One region of the Xanthomonas sp. NCPPB 3005 genome, then DNA from elsewhere that is predicted to be linked to it. Evidence: predicted binding sites of a transcription regulator. Region 1 holds the regulator's gene; each other region holds the start of a gene.
The links. Region 1 encodes FliA, which starts transcription of late flagellar genes. Its sites were predicted from a motif close to TAAAGTTTNNCNNNCNNNGGCCGATAA; they were not measured.

Region 1 (4,308 bases):
CGACGCCGCCCTGCAGCAGCTGCTGGAGCGCCTGCGCGACTACAAGCTGGTGCTGATCGACACCGCCGGCATGGGCCAGCGCGACCGCGCCCTGGCCGCACAGCTGCACTGGCTGCGCGCCTCGCGAGTGGTCCGGTCCTTGCTAGTACTCCCTGCCAACGCTCATTTCTCCGACCTGGACGAGGTGGTGCGCCGGTTTGCCGGCGCCGATCCGCAGGGGGTGATCTTGACCAAGCTGGATGAAACCGGGCGGTTTGGCAGTGCCCTGTCGGTGGTCGCGGACCACCGGCTTCCCATCACCTGGGTGACCGATGGTCAGCGCGTGCCGGACGACCTGCACCGCGCCAACGCCGCCAGCCTGGTATTGCGCCTTGAAGATTTGCGGCGCGCTGCCGATAAGCCCTGTACTCCGGAGCAGAACCATGCCGTCGCGTGATTACGCCAATCTGACCAATGCCTTCCCCCTGTCGGCAACGCGCAGCGAACCGCTCGGCCCGGTGCGCACGATCGCCGTGACCGGCGGCAAGGGCGGCGTCGGCAAGACCAACATCTCGGTCAACCTGTCGATGGCGCTGGCCGATATGGGCAAGCGCACCCTGCTGCTGGACGCCGACCTCGGCCTGGCCAACGTCGACGTGCTGCTCGGGCTGACCCCCAAGTTCACCCTGGCCGACCTGGTCGCCGGGCGCTGCACCCTGGAAGAGGTGCTGATCGACATGCCCAACGGGCTGATGGTGGTGCCCGCCGCCTCCGGTCGCCGGCACATGGCCGAGCTGCCGCCGGCCCAGCACGTCGGCCTGGTCAACGTGTTCTCCGAGCTCAAGCGCGAGCTGGACGTGATGATCATCGACACCGCCGCCGGCATCACCGACAGCGTGCTGACCTTCTGCCAGGCCGCGCAGGACGCGGTGGTGGTGGTCTGCGACGAGCCGGCCTCGATCACCGACGCCTACGCGCTGATCAAGGTGCTGTCGCGCGAACGCGGCGTGGACCGGGTGCAGATCGTCGCCAACATGGTCCGCGACCTCAACGAAGGCCGCCTGCTGTACGACAAGCTGAGCCGGGTGTGCGAGAAGTTCCTCGGCGACGTGTCGCTGAACTACCTGGGCTGCGTGCCGCAGGACGACTGGCTGCGCCTGGCGGTGCAGCGCCAGCAGCCGGTGGTCAAGGCCTACCCGTCCAGCCCGTCGGCGCAGGCGATCGCCGAGATCGCCCGCCGCACCTCGCGCTGGCAGGCCCCGACCGTGCCGCGCGGCAACGTCGAGTTCTTCGTCGAACGGATCATCCAGCGGGGGGTCGCCGCATGAACGCCGCCGCCCAGTACCGCGCCGTGCAGCGCAACAGTTCCAACGACTACATCGCCCAGCATTCGGACCTGGTGCGGCGCATCGCCCACCACCTGGCGGCGCGGCTGCCGGCCAGCGTCGAGATCGACGACCTGATCCAGGCCGGCATGATCGGCCTGATCGAGGCCTCGCGCAGCTACGACGCCGACCAGGGCGCCTCGTTCGAGACCTACGCCTCGATCCGCATCCGCGGCTCGATGATCGACGAGATCCGCCGCGGCGACTGGGTGCCGCGTTCGGTGCACCGCCGCGCCCGCGACGCCGCCTCGGCGATCCGCAAGATCGAGCAGAGCACCGGCCGCGCCGCCGCCGCCAACGAAGTGGCCGCGGCGATGGACATGCCGCTTCCCGAATACCTGCGATTGATGGAAGATGCCGCGCGCGGCCAGGTGCTGAGCCTGGAGTCGCGGGTCGAAGACCACGGCGAGCTGGACACCATCGCCAAGGGCGGGCCCAATCCGCAGCAGATGCTGGAGCGCAGCGAGTTCGGGCGCGAACTGGGCAAGGCGATCGCGCAGCTGCCCGAGCGCGAGCAGCTGGTACTGTCGCTGTACTACGAACAAGAATTGAACTTGAAGGAAATCGGCGCGGTGCTCGGTGTCAGCGAGTCGCGCGTCTGCCAGATCCACGGCCAGGCCACGGTACGCTTGCGCGGACGCTTGAAAGCGTTCGAAGCGGCGGACGCCGGCCTGGAAGACGAAGAATAAGACCCAAGGGAGTTAGCGGTGAACAAGAACATGCGGATTTTGATCGTGGACGATTTCTCGACGATGCGGCGCATCGTCAAGAATCTGCTCGGCGATCTGGGCTTCACCAACACTGCAGAGGCCGAAGACGGCAACAGTGCGCTGGCGGCACTGCGCTCGGCACCGTTCGAGTTCGTGGTCACCGACTGGAACATGCCCGGCATGACCGGCATCGACCTGCTGCGCAACATCCGTGCCGACGACAAGCTCAAGCACCTGCCGGTGCTGATGGTGACCGCCGAGGCCAAGCGCGAGCAGATCATCGAGGCGGCGCAGTGCGGCGTGAACGGCTACATCATCAAGCCGTTCACCGCGCAGACGCTGCAGGAGAAGCTGGGCAAGATCTTCGAACGCCTTGGAGCGACCGCCTGATGCAAGCCACCGCCGAACGCAGCGCCCTGATCGAACGCCTGCAAGGTGCGCTGGACGCACTGGAGCGCGGCGACGAAACCGCCTGGCGCAAGGAAATCGACACGCTCGCCGCGTGGCGCACGCGGCCGATGATGCAGGGCCTGAGCCGGCTGGCGCGCGACCTGGGCCAGGCGCTCGGCGAGCTGCCCACCATCCCCTCCGAAGCCGGCGAGCTGGACGACGCCTGCTCGCGCCTGGACCACGTGGTGGCGATGACCGAACAGGCCAGTCACCGCACCCTGGACCTGGCCGAGGAATGCCGCGCGCTGGCCGACCAGCTGCGCGCCGGCGGCCTGACCGGCGACCAGGGCGAGATCCTCGACAAGATCCGCCACAACCTCACCGAGATGGCCCTGGCGCAGAGCTTCCAGGACCTGACCGGGCAGATCATCCGCCGCGTGGCGACCATCGTGCGCCGCGTGCACGAGGGCTTCGGCGCGCTCGGCCTGCCGCCGAAGGAAGACAAGAAGCCCGACGGCAGCCTGGCCGGCCCGGCGCTGGCCGGGCTGGACCGCCACGGCGTGTCGCAGAACGACGCCGACGACCTGCTGTCCGGACTGGGGCTGTAATCCGATGAGCGCCGTGCCCGACGACATCGCTGCCGACTTCATCATCGAGGCCCAGGAAATCCTGGACCGGCTCGGCGAGCAGTTGGTGTCGCTGGAGCAGGCGCCAGAGGACAGCGACCAGCTCAACGCGGTGTTCCGCGGTTTCCACACGCTCAAGGGCGGCGCCGGGTTCCTGGCGATCACCCCGATGGTCGAGCTGTGCCACGCCGCCGAGGACACCCTGGGCCAGGCCCGTGCCGGCCAGGCCACCCTGCAGGCGCGGCACTTCGACGCCGCGCAGCAGTCGCTGGACTACCTGCAATCGATGCTCGACGCGTTCGGCAGCGGCAGCGAACCGCCGCGCGCGCCGCAACAGCTGATCGCGCAGTTCGCCACCAGCGGCGAAGAGACCGCCGCGCCCAGCGCCAAGGCCGCCGTCGCCGCGCCGCCGCCCGCCGCAGGCGGCAACGGCGACATGATCGACGACGACGAATTCGAAGCGTTGCTCGACCAGTTGCACGGCGGTGCCGCGCCGGCCGCGCTGCCGGTGCCGGCCGCCGCGCCGCGGCCGGCGCCCAGCGCCAAGCCCGCCGCTGCGCCCGGCAAGGCCGCAGAACCCGAACACACCGTGCGCGTGGACACCAAGCGCCTGGACGCGATCGTCAACCTGATCGGCGAACTGGTGCTGTCGCGCAACCGGCTCAAGACCCTGCGCGTGCGCCTGCGCGACGAAGAACTGGACCGCGCGGTCAGCAGCCTGGACATCGCCACCTCGCGCCTGCAATCGGCGGTGATGCGCACCCGCATGCAGCCGGTCGGCAAGGTGTTCTCGCGCTTCCCCAAGGTCGCGCGCGACGTCGCCCGCTCCCTGAACAAGGAGGTGGACCTGGAACTGATCGGCGCCGACACCGAACTGGACCGCAATCTGGTCGAGGCGCTGGCCGATCCGCTGGTGCACCTGGTGCGCAACGCGATCGATCACGGCATCGAGACGCCGGCGCTGCGCGAAGCCACCGGCAAGCCGCGCGGCGGCCACGTACGCCTGTCGGCGCAGCAGGAAGGCGACTACGTCAGCATCGAAGTGCAGGACGACGGCGCCGGCATCGACCCCGAACGCCTGCGGCAGAAGGCGCGCGAAAAAGGCCTGATCGATCCGGAGGCCGCCGCGCGGCTGACCACCGAGGAATGCCTGCACCTGGTGTTCCTGCCCGGTTTCTCGACCAAGTCCGAAGTCACCGACATCTCCGGCCGCGGCGT
Region 2 (4,308 bases), 1.1 Mb from region 1:
CGATGACCTTGGCCTTGGCCTGCGCCGCCGTGACGCGGTGTACCTATAGCCCAGCGGCTGCAGGAGCGGCTTGGACGAGATCCAGGTGACGGAACGGCGCGGGCAGCGCCGCGGCGGTGGCGTCGAACATGGGACGTGGTTTCTTCCCCGTCGATGCGGAATGCCGGGCTAGACCGGCAGACGGCTCAACATCACGCCGCCGCGAAAACACAGCAAGCCCGACGGCGAGAGGCGCGTCGGGCGATCGAGATAGCGTTGCGGGCGGTGGCGCGGCGTTTGCTGCCGGATACGGCGGCAACTGGCCCGCACTTCCAGCGCGACATGCGATGCGTGTGCTGGACAGCACGCCGCCCTCCGGCTGGAGGGCGGCGAGCAGCGCATACGCCGATCAGAACTCCTGCCAGTCCTTGTCGGTGGCCACCGCGGCGACGGACTGCAGGCGACGCGCAGCGGCCGGCGCCGGCGCCGGGCGGGCGTAGTTCCTCGGCTTCGGCGCCTTCGCGAGGGTCGGCTGGCGTACCGGCGCGGCGTTCTCTTCCAGCTTGAACAAGGCCACTGCCTGGGTCAGTTCGGTCGCCTGCTGCTCCATCGACCGCGCCGCGGCGCTGGCCTCTTCCACCAGCGCCGCATTCTGCTGCGTGCTCTCGTCCATCTGGGTCACGGTCTGATTGACCTGCTCGATGCCGGCGTACTGCTCCTGCGACGCCGCGGAGATCTCGCTCATGATGTCGGTGACGCGCTGCACCGAGGACACGATCTCGTGCATGGTCTTGCCGGCCTGGCCGACCAGCGCCGAGCCTTCGGCGACCCGGCTCACCGAGTCGTCGATCAGGTCCTTGATCTCCTTGGCCGCCCCCGCCGAACGCTGGGCGAGGGTGCGCACTTCGCTGGCGACCACCGCGAAGCCGCGGCCTTGCTCACCGGCGCGCGCCGCCTCCACCGCGGCATTCAAGGCCAGGATGTTGGTCTGGAAGGCGATGCCGTCGATGACGCTGATGATGTCGGCGATCCTCTTCGAGGAGGCCTCGATGCCGCTCATCGTGGTCACCACCTGGCCGACCACCTCGCCGCCCTGCGACGCGACCGCGCCGGCGCCCACTGCGAGCTGATTGGCCTGGCGTGCATGCTCGGCGTTCTGCTTCACGGTGGAGGTCAGTTCCTCCATCGAGGCGGCGGTCTCTTCCAGGCTGGCCGCCTGTTGCTCGGTGCGCCGCGACAGGTCGTCGTTGCCGGCGGCGATCTCGGTGGCGGCGGCGTTGATCGACACCGCCGAATGCTTGATCCGGCCGACGATCTCCGACAACTGCTCGGCGGTGGCATTGGCGTCGTCGCGCATCTGCGCGAACACGCCGCGGAACTCGCCGTGCATGCGCGCGGTCAGGTCGCCGGCGGCGATGGATTGCAGCAACGCCGACAAGGATTGCAGGTTGCCATCGGCGGTGGTCATCAGCTGGTTGAGGCTTTCGACCATGACCCGGAAATCGAACTGGAAACGCTCGGCATCGCCGCGCGCGCTGAAGTCGCCGTCGGCGGCGGACTGCGCCAGCTGCTTGATCTGGCCGTTCATCGCCGACAGGTTGGCCTTCACTTCGTCCATGGTCCGGGTGAACGTCGCCTTCTCGCCGGGCAGGCGGTCCATGTCCTGATCGAGGTCGCCGACCGCATAGCGGCCCATGATCTGCGCCAGCTTCAGCTGCACCGCGACATGCGAGCCGACCACGGCATTGGTTTCCGCTGCCATGCGCCCGTAGTCGCCGGGGAACGCCTGCGCATCGATGCGATGGCTGATTTCGCCGGCATCGTGGCGCTTGGCCATCTCCAGTTGCGCGCCGATCAGGCTGCGCAGCTGGTGTTGCATGCCGTGCATCGCGCCGAGCAGGCGCCCGGTTTCGTCGGTAGCCTGGGTCTGCACGTCGTTGTCCAGGTCGCCACGTGCGATCGCTTCGGCAGCGCGGGTGGCCCGGCTCAGCGGCACGGTCAGGCTGCGGGTGATCAGCCAGGCCAGCACACAGCTGATCAGGATCACGATGACGCCGCCGGCGATCAGCATGCCGCGGCCGCGGTCCATCGCCGCGTTGGCGGCGGCGTAGGCGCTCGCGCCACGCTGGCGCTGCCGCTCCGAATATGTGGTGATCGCCTCCTGCCACTTGTCCGTCGCGGGACCGGCCTGCTCCGTCAGCACGAGGAGGGCCTGCTCGTCCTTGTCTTCCATCCCCAGATCCAACACCGACTGGTTGGCCACGCGCGAGTTCTGGTAGCCGAGATCGATCTGCCTGCGCATCTCCGCGCCAGTGCTGTCGGTGACCGGTATCGCGTAGAGCTTGTCGTGCGCTTCGCTGTAACGCGCGCGCTCCTGCTCGATGATCTTCGCGAAATGGAGGTTCTGCCCGTGCGTGGTCGGCAGGACGATATTGCGCAGGTTGATGGCGATGATCGCGCTGGCCTCGCGCATTTCGCCGGTATACGCCAGGATCGTGTTGCGCTTGACGATGTTTTCCATCTGGTTGCGCGACTGCGCCAGCGTGATCAGCCCGGCAACGACGAGCCCGCAGGAGAGCAGGATGAGCAGGCCGAAGGCATAGGAAAGGCGCGTACCGACGTTGTAGCGCTGAAGAAATCCGATCATGGAGGTACCTAGTGGGGGAAATGGAATAGAAAGGCGCCTCCACTGGTCGAATGCGGAAATGGGCACGAAATCGAGGGGCCGCGGAGCCCTGACACAACGCGAGCGCCGAGCCGAATGTTTCAATTTCGAGACATTTTTACGCAACGCAAGTATCGGCACTTGGGCGATGTAACGGCGAGCGCCGCGAATTCTTGATGCGCAATTTCGCACATTTTATTGAATGCCCTCACATACGTGAAAGGCGCGTGGAGATCGACCGGCGAAGTGGCTGCGACACGCCCGGACCGATGAATTCCACGTGAAAATGCGCCTGCAAGGCGCGACGGCGAGGGGATCGTGATACCCAGCGGCGAGGCGTTGCGACCCGCACGCCGCTCCGAACCTGGCCCAAACCGAGCGGCCGACGCGGCGCGGATCCGCGCACACGCCGCTCGCATCGCATGCGCGGTGCGCACGCGGATGGACCGCCTGCGGCCGCTCCGGACAGCGCCGGGCGGCCGCACGGCCGTCGGACGGCCTACTCGGCCAGGTTGGTACCCGCGCCGGCCGTGGCGATGACCTTGGCCTTGACCTGCGCCGCCGGAATCGCGGTATAGACGTAGCCGAGCGGCTGCGGGAACGTCTTCGACGAAATCCAGGTGGTGGCGTTGGCGTAGGGCTTGCTGGTGCTGTCCGGCACGCTCCAGGTGATGCCGCCGCCGACGTAGTTGTTGATAAGGTCCCAGTAGCCGATTTCGCTGCTGTCGCGCGAGGTCACCGGATTCTTCGCGTTCTCGAAGTAGTTGGCCTCGACCAGCGCGATCCCGCCCATGCGCACGTTGATGCCGGAGGTGAGCACGTTGTTGAAGTAGTTGTTGTAGATGTGGCTCAGCCCGCGGCGCTGCAGCGGCAGCCGCGACTCCACGTTCTCGAAGCGGTTGTGGTGGTAGGTGGTACGCGCCGCCGCGTTCTTGGTGTCGTTGTCGCTGTAGCCGTTGAGCGCGACCTTCTGGTAGTCGTGCACGTAGTTGTACGACACGGTGACGTGGTGGACGCCCTTCTTCATGTCGATGCCGCCGTCGAAGGACGCGTCGCCGGCGCCGGAGCACTTGGTCAGCGAGGCGAACAAGGTGTTGTGGTCGACCCAGATATTGGACGGCTCGCCGCTGGAGTTGCCTTCCAGAGAGATCGAGTCGGCGTCCTCGCCGCCGGGCAGCAGGCCGATGGTCATGTTGCGGATGATGATGTTGTGCGCATTGCCCACCACCCACAGGCCGAAATTCGCCGACGAGCCGTTGGCGCCCTTGATGGTGATGTTGCTCTTGTTCTTGATCTGCACGGTGTTGGCCGGCAACTGCCACTGCGCGCAGACGTTGCCGATGCTGGCGAAGTTGAACTGGCCGGTGTAATTCAGCACCAGGCCGCCGCTGCCGGAGTAATTGTCGATGGCGGCCTGCATCGCCTGCATCGTGGCGACGTTGATCGGGGTCGCGTTGCCGCCGCCGGTGGTGGCGGCGCCGTAGCCGACCGGGCCGGCGACGGCCGGCGATACGCAGAAAACCAGGGCAAGCGCGAGCGCGCCCTTGAGCGACTGGATGTTCATCAGACTCTCCCATCTTGCAGCGATAGATGCCTGGCGCCCTCGCGAACGCGATGGGCGATGGCACGGGGCGTGGGGGCCGGGCGCAGTCTTCGCCCGGCTC
Region 3 (4,308 bases), 2.1 Mb from region 1:
GCTGTTTCAGAAGCTGCGTGGAAGCCGGGAATCGGGAAAGGGGAATAGGGAATCGTAAGAGCGGTCCGGCGGATCGCGCTGTTGCGATTCCCCATTCCCGATTCTCCATTCCCGCGCCGGCGGCGCCGGCGCGCTAATCCGCTGAAACCACCCGGTTCTTGCCCGCCTTCTTGGCCTCGTACAGGGCGCGGTCGGCGCGCTTGACCAGCACGTCCTGGGTCTCGCCGGTGCGGCGCATCGCCACCCCGGCGCTGAAGCTGACGAACACGCGTTGGTCCTCGTGCACCACCGCGCGCTGGGCCAGCGCGCGCTGCACCCGGGTCACCGCCGCGGACGCTTCGAAGATGGTGCAGTCGGGCATCAGCAGCAGGAATTCCTCGCCGCCGTAGCGGGCGATCGCATCGCTGCCGCGCAGCGTGGTGCGCGCCACCTCGACCACGTGGCGCAGCGCGGCGTCGCCGCCGGGATGGCCGTAGGTCTCGTTGAGCTTGCGGAAATCGTCCAGGTCCAGCATGGCCACGCACAGCGGCTGCGCGCTGCGCTCGGTGCGCGCCAGTTCGCGCACGAACAGCTCGTCCAGCCCGCGCCGGTTGAGGGCGCCGGTGAGCTGGTCGACCCGCACCAGCCCGCTGACGTCCTGCAGCTCCTGTTCCAGGCGCAGGATGCGCTGCTCGGCCGCGTCCACTTCCTGGCGCGCGGCGATCAGGTGGTCGCGCGCGCGCAGCGCCTGCTGCTGCACGTGACCGGTGTCCTGCAGCACTTCCTGCAGCAGGCGGTTGAGGTCGGCGATGCTGCGCGCGTCGCGGATGGTCTGCGAGTAGTCGGCGATGCGGTCGTGGAACTCGCTTGTGCTGATCGCCATGCCGTCCAGGTTCTCGACGAAGGACACCATCATGTCCTTCATCGCCTCCTTGGATTCGGCGATGCCCTGCTTCAGCAGGCCCTGCTTGTAGATCACCTCGCGCAGGCTGCCGCGCGCTTCCTCGATCGAATAGCGGTCCAGCGGGCCGCTGATCATGTCGCGTACCACCGCGATCTGGCCCTGCAGCCAGCTGGTGTCGTCGAGCAGTTCGCCGACGTTTTCCAGCAGCAGGTCGAACAGGCCCAGCAACAGCGTCTGCTGCTCCTGGCTGTCGCTGGCGCGCAGCGCGATCTGGTGGCACAGCTCGCGCACGCGCTGCGCCACCGGCTCCAGCGGCAGGCCCGGGCGCCATTGGCGCAGCGCCTCGCCGGTGGCCTCCGATTCGTTGGCCAGTTCCGGCAGGTTGTGCAGCAGCGAGGCCAGCGCGCCGGCGATCGCCTGGCGCAGCAGGTCGCGCAGGCGTTCGGGGTCGCTGGGCCCGGCCAGCGGATCGCCGACGTCGATGGTGCGGATGTATTTGTCGATCAGCTGACGCAGCGCGCGGCCGTAGCTGGGCCAGTCGCCGCTGGCGGCGGCCGATTGCAGGCGCCGGCCCATGTCGCCGAGTTCGCCGTGCAGGCCGGCCATGCCGTCGGCGAAGGCGACCAGCAGTTCCAGCGGCTGGTGGGCGTGGTTGAACAGGCGGATCAGCGCCGCGGTGGCCGCGGCCGGATCGGCGTGCTCGCCCGGCGCCGCAGGCGCGGCACCATGACCATGCGCACGGGCATGGCCATGTCCGCGTGGCGCCACCGCAGAGGCGGCCGGCGCCGCCGGTTCACGGCGACGCGGCGACAACAGCTTGCGCAGTCCGCCGACGGGTGGCTCGTCGCGTTGATCCGGCATGCGGATGCTTCCTCCCAATAGAACGCACCGCCCCGCCGCAACCGCGGCGCCCATGACGACACTCAGGAACAGGATATCGGCGCTGGCGGCGTGCGCTTGAGCCGGCGGCGGACGCCCTACCATCGCCCCGGCGTGGGCGGATGTCCACTTGCCCGCGTTCTTGCCGCGCATGCGGCCAAGCGCCGCCGGCCGATCCCACATCGCGCCGCTCCTGCGCGTGCACGAGGCAGGGGCGGCGGGAACGCGTGGAAATGCCTACGCCTGGGCGACGACGTAGCGCCGCATGCGCGGCCTGGCGGGGTGCGGCGGTCGGGTGCCGGCCGGTGCCTGACCGCCCGTCGGGCGCTGCGCCGTGCAGCACGGGCTGGCGCCCCGAACAGACCCCACGCGACCTGCTCGGGGTTCGAGACGCGCCCTAGAGCGCGGCGCGGACCTCGTCCAGGCTGGGCGGGTTGGCGCCGGCGCGGGTGCAGTTGATCGCCGCCGCGGCCACGCAGAAGTCCAGCAGGCGCTGCAGCGCCGGCGCCGACGGGTCCAGCGCGGCGAGCGCGGCCAGGTCGGGCAGCTGGTGCAGCAGCGCGGCCTGGAAGCTGTCGCCGGCGCCGACGGTATCGGCGACCTGTACCGAGCGGCCGGCCACGCGCGCCTCGGCGTCGCCGCGCCAGGCCACCGCGCCGTCGCCGCCCAGGGTCATCACCACCAGCGACGGACCCTGTTGCAGCCAGCTGCGCGCGACCGCGAACGGGTCCTGCTGCGGATACAGCAGCTCGATGTCTTCCTGGCTCACCTTGACCACGTGCGCCAGCGCGATCCAGCGCGCCAGCCGTGCGCGCCACACCGCCATGTCCGGTTCCACCGTCGGCCGCACGTTCGGATCCAGCGAGATCAGCCGCTGCGCGCGTTCGCGCTCGGCCAGGGCCTGGAAGGTGCTGGCGGTGGTCTCGGCGACCAGGGTGTAGGAGCCGAAATGCAGGCCGCCGACCGTGGCGTCGAGCGCCGGCAGGTCGGCCGCGGTCAGCGCGCGGTCGGCGCAGCCGGTGCCGTAGAACGAATAGTTGGGCACGCCCTGCGCGTCCAGCGCGACCATCACCAGGGTGGTCGCCTCGCGCTTGTCGATGCAGTGCTGCAGCGCCACGCCTTCGCGTTCCAGGGTGCTGCGCAGCTGGCGGCCGAGCGGATCGGTGGACAGGCCGGTGAACAGCGCCGACGGCGTGCCGAGCCGGGCCAGGCCGATCGCCACGTTGAACGGCGAGCCGCCCTGGCGCGCGGTCATGCCGACCGAGGTGCCGGCATAGCCGTCGATGAAGATGTCGTACAGGGCCTCTCCACACACCACGAACATCGAACGGCTCCTCGGTTGGCTGCAGCGGCGCCGGCGCGGCGCGATGGGCGGCTATTGTGGCGTACAAGCCGCAGCGCGGCGACCATGTGCGGCGCCGCGGGATCGGGGCGCTTGTGCACGCACGCTGCCTTGGTGTCGGAGGGTGCGAGGCTGCGCCCGTACCCTCATCCGCCCCTGCGGGGCACCTCCCCCGAAAAGGGGGCCATGGTCCCGATGGGAGAAGGAACAGCCGTTAGCCCCTCTCACACCGGGAGCGGGGTTGGGGCGAGGGGACGGCCGCGAAGCGCCTCATGGATCTGTAAGCCGGCTGCAGGCGCCGTGCCGACAGCGCCTTGCCGCCGCGCCTGCGATAGTCGCCGCTTCCCTCGCCAGCCTCCAAGGACGCCCCGATGAAGATCCTGCTCGCCGGTGCCACCGGCCTGGTCGGTTCGCATGTGCTGGCGCAGTTGCTTGCCGCGCCGGAGTGCAGCGCGGTGGTCGCGCCGACCCGGCGCGCGCTGGATGTCGCGCACGCCAAGCTGGACAACCCGTTGGTCGATTTCGCGCAATTGCCGGCGCAGGCGCCGTGGTGGCGGGCCGACGCGGCGATCTGCGCGCTCGGCACCACGATGAAGCAGGCCGGCTCGCGCGAGGCGTTCCGCCGCGTCGATCACGCCTATCCGCTGGCGATCGCGCGGCTGGCGCGGCAGCACGGCGCCACCGCGTTCGCGCTGAATTCGGCATTCGGCGCCGATCCGCGCTCGCGCCTGTTCTACAACCGGGTCAAGGGCGAACTGGAGCGCGACCTGCAGGCGCTGGGCTATCCGTCGCTCGCGTTGGTGCGCCCGGGCCTGATCGGCGGCGAGCGCGCGCAACCGCGCGCGGCCGAGCGCGCCGCTGCCATGGTGCTCGGGATGCTTGGGCCGCTGCTGCCGCGGCGCTACCGGATCAACCCCGCCGAACGCATCGCCGCCGCGCTGGTCGAACACGCCCTGCATCCGCGCGCCGGGGTGCAGGTGGTGGACGCGGCGCAGCTGGCGGAATGATCGTGGCTGCGGAACCGGTCGGAACTGACGGCCCACGGTCACCCGGAGTTCCTTCCGCAATGCACTCGGCAAACCGTGGCACGCCCCTGCGGTAGCGACTCCGTGTGGCCTATTCCGATCGCGTGAATAGGCCATGGTGCGTGTCATCGCTTCCCGAACAGGTTGCGTCGCGCTTGCGCGCCCCCGGCGCTACGTCA

Region 2: a site for FliA is predicted at 2,795-2,821, ahead of AB8810_RS07475 (methyl-accepting chemotaxis protein). Genes of this name have one in related genera too.
Region 3: a site for FliA is predicted at 1,818-1,844, ahead of AB8810_RS21825 (GGDEF domain-containing protein). Genes of this name have one in related genera too.

What each region holds. Positions count from the first base shown of each region.
Region 1 is NZ_CP166096.2:2,890,877-2,895,184, forward strand. Features, by position in the region: gene flhF (flagellar biosynthesis protein FlhF) at 1-436, shown strand, start outside; gene AB8810_RS12555 (P-loop NTPase) at 423-1,307, shown strand; gene AB8810_RS12560 (RNA polymerase sigma factor FliA) at 1,304-2,053, shown strand; gene cheY (chemotaxis response regulator CheY) at 2,072-2,464, shown strand; gene AB8810_RS12570 (protein phosphatase CheZ) at 2,464-3,072, shown strand; gene AB8810_RS12575 (chemotaxis protein CheA) at 3,077-4,308, shown strand, end outside.
Region 2 is NZ_CP166096.2:1,759,457-1,763,764, reverse strand. Features, by position in the region: gene AB8810_RS07475 (methyl-accepting chemotaxis protein) at 389-2,626, opposite strand; gene AB8810_RS07470 (polysaccharide lyase family 1 protein) at 3,144-4,208, opposite strand.
Region 3 is NZ_CP166096.2:5,027,399-5,031,706, reverse strand. Features, by position in the region: gene AB8810_RS21830 (DUF808 domain-containing protein) at 1-58, shown strand, start outside; gene AB8810_RS21825 (GGDEF domain-containing protein) at 134-1,744, opposite strand; gene AB8810_RS21820 (carbohydrate kinase) at 2,160-3,086, opposite strand; gene AB8810_RS21815 (NAD-dependent dehydratase) at 3,476-4,111, shown strand.